One region of the Halalkalibacter krulwichiae genome, then DNA from elsewhere that is predicted to be linked to it. Evidence: riboswitches for the same ligand, from Rfam matches in the RefSeq annotation. Region 1 holds a riboswitch; each other region holds the start of a gene.
What was found. A riboswitch is a leader RNA that binds a small molecule or an ion and turns the genes downstream of it on or off. The one in region 1 is predicted to bind S-adenosylmethionine.
Positions count from the first base shown of each region.

Region 2: linked by a shared signal. The riboswitch ahead of BkAM31D_RS18535 (methionine ABC transporter ATP-binding protein) and the one ahead of BkAM31D_RS02915 (sugar ABC transporter substrate-binding protein) in region 1 are both predicted to bind S-adenosylmethionine.
Region 3: linked by a shared signal. The riboswitch ahead of mtnK (S-methyl-5-thioribose kinase) and the one ahead of BkAM31D_RS02915 (sugar ABC transporter substrate-binding protein) in region 1 are both predicted to bind S-adenosylmethionine.

Region 1 covers NZ_CP020814.1:561,662-563,933, reverse strand. Annotated here, with positions in the region: gene BkAM31D_RS02915 (sugar ABC transporter substrate-binding protein) at 1-936, opposite strand, end outside; SAM riboswitch class I at 1,032-1,143, opposite strand; partial or broken gene BkAM31D_RS24640 (amidase) at 1,353-2,272, opposite strand, start outside.
Region 2 covers NZ_CP020814.1:3,668,126-3,670,397, reverse strand. Annotated here, with positions in the region: gene gcvH (glycine cleavage system protein GcvH) at 1-124, shown strand, start outside; gene BkAM31D_RS18540 (YusG family protein) at 246-482, shown strand; SAM riboswitch class I at 786-899, shown strand; gene BkAM31D_RS18535 (methionine ABC transporter ATP-binding protein) at 1,050-2,075, shown strand; gene BkAM31D_RS18530 (methionine ABC transporter permease) at 2,068-2,272, shown strand, end outside.
Region 3 covers NZ_CP020814.1:1,119,710-1,121,981, reverse strand. Annotated here, with positions in the region: gene BkAM31D_RS05895 (2,3-diketo-5-methylthiopentyl-1-phosphate enolase) at 1-560, opposite strand, end outside; SAM riboswitch class I at 797-907, shown strand; gene mtnK (S-methyl-5-thioribose kinase) at 999-2,219, shown strand; gene mtnA (S-methyl-5-thioribose-1-phosphate isomerase) at 2,212-2,272, shown strand, end outside.

The sequences.
Region 1 (2,272 bases):
TTTCTTCGCAACAAGTCTCATATTTACTGCACCTATTAACTTCGGATCAACTGCAGCTGTATATTTCCATGGGTTATCTTCCTCTTGAATCTCTTGAAGATCAGCATTTGACACATCAATTCCATAAATTTTAATTTCATCTCTGCCCGCCTCTTTTATTGCACGAGCCGCTCCAATTGCAAATGCATCCCAAGTTGCAAAAATAGCATCAATTTCTCCTTCAGGATACTTTGTTAACATTGCTGATACAGCGTTTTGAGTTTGAACAGAAGTATCTGCTGTTGCCACTCCGAATCGTTCTAACTCTTGAATCCCTGGCTGACTAGCTAACACTTCTTGATACACATTGTTTCTTCTAACCATTGGCGGGAAACCATCAACCCATAGATAAACTATATTCGCTTCTCCTTTATGATCTTCTACTAATTGATCTAAAGCCAGTTGAGCCAATGCCTCATCATCTTGTGAAGTCAACGTAACACCTTCAATGTCAGCTAGCTCTCCTACTGAATCAAAAGTGACAACACTCTTTCCTTTTTCCACCAACGCTTGTACACTATCAACCGTAGCTGCATCATCACCATGTGAAATAATAAACCCGTCAAAGTCTTCTTCTAAAGCTTGAGCGATTGCATCATGAAATCGAGCTGAATCACCATTTGCGGTAAAGACATCGACATTAAACCCTAAACTCTCTCCTTCTTCCTTTGCCCCTGCTAAAAATTGAGCCGTGTGATCGTCACCGCCGATCTTACGAATAACTTTAATATTTGCCCCTTCGCCATTAGCAAATCTCTCAGGTACATTTTCAAATGACACTTCTTCTGATCCTTGCTCCTTTTCATCAGAAGCATTGCTTTCTGCTGAGCAACCTGTTAATAGCAATCCTAAACCTAATACCGGTACTAATGTTCTTCTCAATAACCCCTTTTTCATCGATTCTCGCCCTCTCTAATTTTTATTAATCTGATAAAATATAAAAAAACCTCTCTTACAATAAGAGAGGTTTACATTCATAGACAAAATATCCTCTCTTATCTTTCAAAACAACAAAATGTTTTGCAGGAATTAGCACCAATTCTAATTAAATAGAACGGTTGCTGGGCGTCATCGGGCCAGTCCCTCTGCCACTCTTGATAAGAGTATTTATTAAATTATCAGTCAAATCAATATATTCACTTTAATCGTTTGTATTCATTATGTCAATAACCTTTTTGATATTCTTCGATAACTTTTTCGTTATATGTTGAGCGATTTTGTCGTTATTTGCTAATTCATAAGAGCAAATTATCTCTCATCACACGTTTGATCACCCTCGCTCTATATTTATCTTATCTAGTAAACTACCTTTATCAAATACTTGCCCATATATCTCTTCTTTCATAAACCCATTCTAACAATCGCAAATCTTGTTTCTTTCCTGCGATAATAGAAAGAGAAAGAGGCAAACCATTTTCATTCTTTAAAGGAATGGCTACTTGAGGGAAACCAGCAAGTCCTGCAATACAAGATAATTGCATCGTTTGCGATCTTCTCTTTTCAATCTCCTCTCCAGATAATTGACAAAATGGTGCTTCCCCTGGCGTTGTCGGAATGATGAGCAAAGTGTCATCTCCAAGAAGCTCATGCAACCGACTCTGTACTTTTATTCTTTGTTGCTCAGCCTTCTTTTGATCCGTTTCTGTTAAAGTACTAGCCCACTCAAACCGTTCTTTAATATCCGGTCCAAAGTGCGGCTTCACTTCGTTAATCCACTTTCTATGGTTATTCCAAATTTCTCTCCCTTGTAAAGTTCGAAAACAACTTGCCCATTCCATTAAACCCTCTTCGGCAATTTGGACCCATTCGTTCCTTTCAGCTGTATTTAATAAAGCATTGATGCCAACAGAAAGTGTAGATCTGCTTTTTATATCAACTAAGTCCCATGCATCTGTGCCAAATAACAAATTAGAAAACGGTCGACTAGACGTTGGGTGTTTTTGCTTAATCAATTGTCGGCCAACACGTAAGAGTAATTCTGAATCTTGAGCAAACCAACCAACTGTATCAAAACTTTCAGCAAGAGGGATGACTCCGTCAATTGGAACAGCTCCATGAGAGGGACGAATCCCATATATTCCACAGTAAGCTGCCGGTACCCGAACGGACCCTCCCGTATCTGTTCCAAGTGCAAAATCAACTAAACCAGCAGACACTGCAACAGCAGAGCCACTTGACGATCCCCCGGAATACGTCCTGGTGCTCTTGGGTTTCTCGGTGTTCCGTAATGATA
Region 2 (2,272 bases), 1.5 Mb from region 1:
TGAGTTCGTTAACGAGTCACCATATGAGAAAGCATGGATGATCGTAGTAGAGCCTAAAGATGCAAGTGAAGTGGACAACCTTATGTCTGCTGAACAATATGAAGAAATGATTAGCGAAGACTAATCGAAATATCGATTACAGAGGAAGGGTGTTGTGCCTTTCCTCTTTTTCATGAATTCCCCATGACTGTCTTCTTTGTAAAAGGACACAATAATAGTAACTTCTGTGTAAGGAGGTTAGTGCATTGGATCTGATTAAAGTTGATGTTACAAGTAAAGTTAAAGGGAAGTATGAAGATGGCCATATGAATTTATATATGGGTAACGCGAAAGTTGGTAAAGTTATTGAAACGAACCAAGGGTTTCAACATGAGATGGCGGAAGGCTTTGAATTTGAAAATGATAAGATTTTCCGCTACGAAAATGAAAATCCTAATCAAGTTCAATCGTATGTAGAAGGCTGCGATGAGGGCTGGTGCTAAATAAAATAGTGATCAAGGGACTGATCCGAACGCTACAAAGCCTGGCATGATTAACTCTGCCAGGCTTTTCATAAAGCATGGTTCTAGAGGGAAATATCAAATTTAGAAAAAATCTTCCATTGTAGTAGCTCAATGCTTAAATCGGTTGAATCGCTTTCGTTAGAAAAAGAGAGAACAAGACAGACGATCCGCTATAATATTTCCGCTGTATATTTTTGGATTATAATTGTTTTTAGGTTATTTGTTGACAAGTTTTTTTCTTACATGCTATTATTCTCTCATTGCTAAAAATAATATAAGAAACTCTTATCCAGAGTGGCGGAGGGACTGGCCCTACGATGCCCGGCAACCGTTAGATGATTCAACATCTAAGAAGGTGCTAAATCCTGCAAAGCATGAAGCTTTGAAAGATGAGAGAAAGGACTCGTTACTAACCTTTCTGTTCATCATGATGTTCAGGAGGGTTTTTGTTTTGCCCAAATGTCTAAAGCTGCTTTCTGGAAATATTGAAGTATTAGACATCTTAGACGAGACTATGTTAGAAGAGCTTCAAGGAGGTTATACATGATGATATCATTAAGTGGTATCCGCAAAGTGTTCCAAACGAAAGATGGCCCGGTTGCAGCCGTTAATGGAATAGATCTAAAAATTGATGAAGGCGAAATCTATGGAATAATTGGATACAGTGGTGCAGGGAAAAGTACACTTATTCGAATGTTGAATATGTTGGAGCGCCCGACAGAGGGCGATGTTGAAGTAGCTGGAAAAAACTTATCAAAGTTAAACCAAAAAGAGCTTAGAAAAGCTCGTCAAGAAATCGGCATGATTTTTCAGCATTTCAACTTACTTTGGTCACGCACGGTTCGTGAAAATATCGCTTTTCCATTAGAAATTGCTGGAGTAAAAAAAGTCGAACGAGATAAGCGTGTGAACGAATTAATTGAACTCGTTGGCTTAAAGGGTCGGGGAGAAAGTTACCCTTCACAGCTAAGTGGCGGTCAAAAGCAACGTGTTGGGATTGCTCGTGCTCTTGCTAATAATCCGAAAGTATTGCTTTGTGATGAAGCGACATCCGCACTTGATCCAAAAACGACGGATTCCATTCTTGATTTGCTTGTTGATATTAATGAAAAGCTTGGTTTAACGATTATTTTGATTACACATGAGATGCATGTCATTCGCAAGATTTGTCACAAAGTAGCCGTTATGGAAGCAGGGCAGGTTGTTGAAAATGGTCCTGTACGTGAAGTATTCCGTAAGCCTAAAGCGAATATGACAAAGGAATTTGTGAAACAAATTACTGAGCCTGAAGAAACGGTGGATGCCATTACTCAAATGCTTGAAGACCACCCTGAAGGTCAAATTGTTCAATTGACGTTTGTAGGAGAAAAAGCGGAGCGTCCATTAATTACACAATTAATTCGTCAATTCGATATAGAAGTCAATATTGTTCAAGGGAAAATCACAAAAATTCAGGAAGGTTCTTATGGGACATTGTTTGTCGCATTAAATGGAGAACCATCTGAAATTGATAAAGCGATCACTTTCATTCGGAACAAAGAGGTTGAAGTGGAGGTGATTGTCCATGATTGATCAATTATTTGGAAAAGTAAAATGGGACAAGCTATGGGAAGCAACACTTGAAACGCTTTATATGACGAGTATTTCTGTTGCTGCAACGTTCATCATTGGTTTAGTTCTAGGTCTTGTATTATATTTAACAAGCAAGGGCAATCTGTGGGAAAATGTCTTCGTAAATAGCGTGTTTAGTTTCATTGTCAATGTGTTTA
Region 3 (2,272 bases), 560 kb from region 1:
CGTAACGCCTCTTGACAAACTGGAATGCGTTTTTCAAGTGGTGTTAGATCATTTTCAAACAAAATTTCATCGTCTTTAACAATATCAATTCCACCCAACGCTTGGGCTTTCATCTGTTCTTTTAAAGAATGGAGATCGCGTCCGATAACTCCTTTAAAAATACTCATTAATAAAGGACGATCATATGTATTTGTTAATTGCCGTATTCCTTCCAATCCAAATTTTGGTCCGGGATATCCATGTTTTATATCATCGCTAAACGTTAAATCTAATAATTTAACTTTCCCGTCAAGTGAAAACTTCCCAAAAGTCGTTGTTAAAACAGCGGGAAGATCATTTGAGAAATTAGCACTTGGATAGCCAACTGTTATGATTGCTTTACCCTCTGCAATCATCTTAGCTTCAACAACCCTTCCCTTATGTTTTGCCAGTTGTTCTTGTTCAACAGCAGGAAGGTTAGTCCACGAACCTACTGTTAATCCCAATGCAATTGCTTCAGCTTTTTTATTTAAGTTGGCTTGTTCTGCCTCAAGAAGATATGTTGCTTGAACTTCACTCACTACACTCTACCTCCATCATTACACATACAATACTTTTTTAGAAGAGTTTTGCAATTTAGATAGTTTTGAATTATGACAGCATTTTTTTAATGCGTCAATCTTTTTTGCCTATCTCTAGTAGTATATCAAAATAAACATTTTATCAAGCTAAACAAACACGTAATTTTCTAAAAAATCAGTTGACATAGTAAGATATCCCTGTGTAAGATAATTTCAAACAACTTTAAACTTGATAACTCTTATCACGAGAAGGCTGAGGGAATTGGACCGATGACGCCCGGCAACCGGCTTTATTAAAAGCAATGGTGCTACTTCCAACAGAATGAATGAATTCTGACAGATAAGAGGAACGAACAACGCATTGTTTCAATCCTCTTGATCTATATTCAAGAGGATTTTTTTATTTTTATAACAGGGAACAAACATGGAGGGATATCAATGACAACTCTTAAAGACACAACTTACGAACCTTTAACTACTGATACAGCTATTAAACTTAGCAAAGATTTACAACTTTTTAACGAAGATGATCTCCTCTTCGCACATGAGATCGGTGACGGCAACTTAAATTTAGTTTTCCGTATTCAAGAAGAATTAACTGGGAAATCGATCATTATTAAACAAGCCTTGCCATATGCAAAGGTAGTTGGAACAAGTTGGCCACTCACCCTTGACCGCTCACGAATTGAAAGCGAATCTTTAAAACGGACTTATCAACTTGTTCCTAATTACACACCTAAAGTTTATTACAGTGATTCTGAATTAGCTGTCACAGTAATGGATGACCTTTCCCATCTGACGATTGTCAGAAAAGGATTGATCGAAGCAGTCCAGTATCCTAAATTAGCAAAAGACATTGGATTGTTTTTAGCCCATACTCTTTTCTATAATTCTGATTTTGGTTTAAACCAACAAGAGAAAAAAATACAAAGTGGTCGATTTATCAACCCTGAGCTTTGCAAAATTACAGAAGACCTCGTGTTTACAGATCCATTCTTTGATCATGATACAAATAATATTGATGAACAACTTAAACCATTTGTTGCAGAAACCATTTGGGCCGATCAATCTTTAAAACTCGAAGTAGCACAGCTGAAACAAACATTTCTAACAAAAGCTGAAACACTTTTACATGGCGATTTACATACAGGAAGTATCTTTGCCAATGATGATGAAACTGTTGTCATTGATCCAGAATTTGCTTATTACGGGCCAATCGGTTTTGATATAGGAGCTTTCGTCGCTAATATTATCCTTAACTACTTATCTCAAGATGTACATTTAGCTGATCATCCTGATAAAAAAGCAGAATTCCAAAAATATTTACTTACAGTTATTACAGAAACCTGGAATGTGTTCGAAGAAGAATTTACGGTTCTTTGGAATAAACATCCGCAAGATGCTTTTATGAATACGAACGGTTACCTAGGACAAACATTGGATCAAATATTCAAGGACATGATTGGTTTTGCTGGTTGTAAGGTGATTCGCAGAATGATTGGCCTAGCTGGAGTCGAAGACGTTGAGGCGATTATCGACCTAAAAGTACGAAATCAGGTTAAACAGAGAGCACTTAGCCTTGGAAAAGAAATCATTTTAAATAGAAAAGATATTTCATCAATCGAACACTTAGTAAAGGTAGTGACTAAATATGCTTAATACACCGATCCGATCTGTTGAATGGAGCAACGATCATATTACATTACTTGATC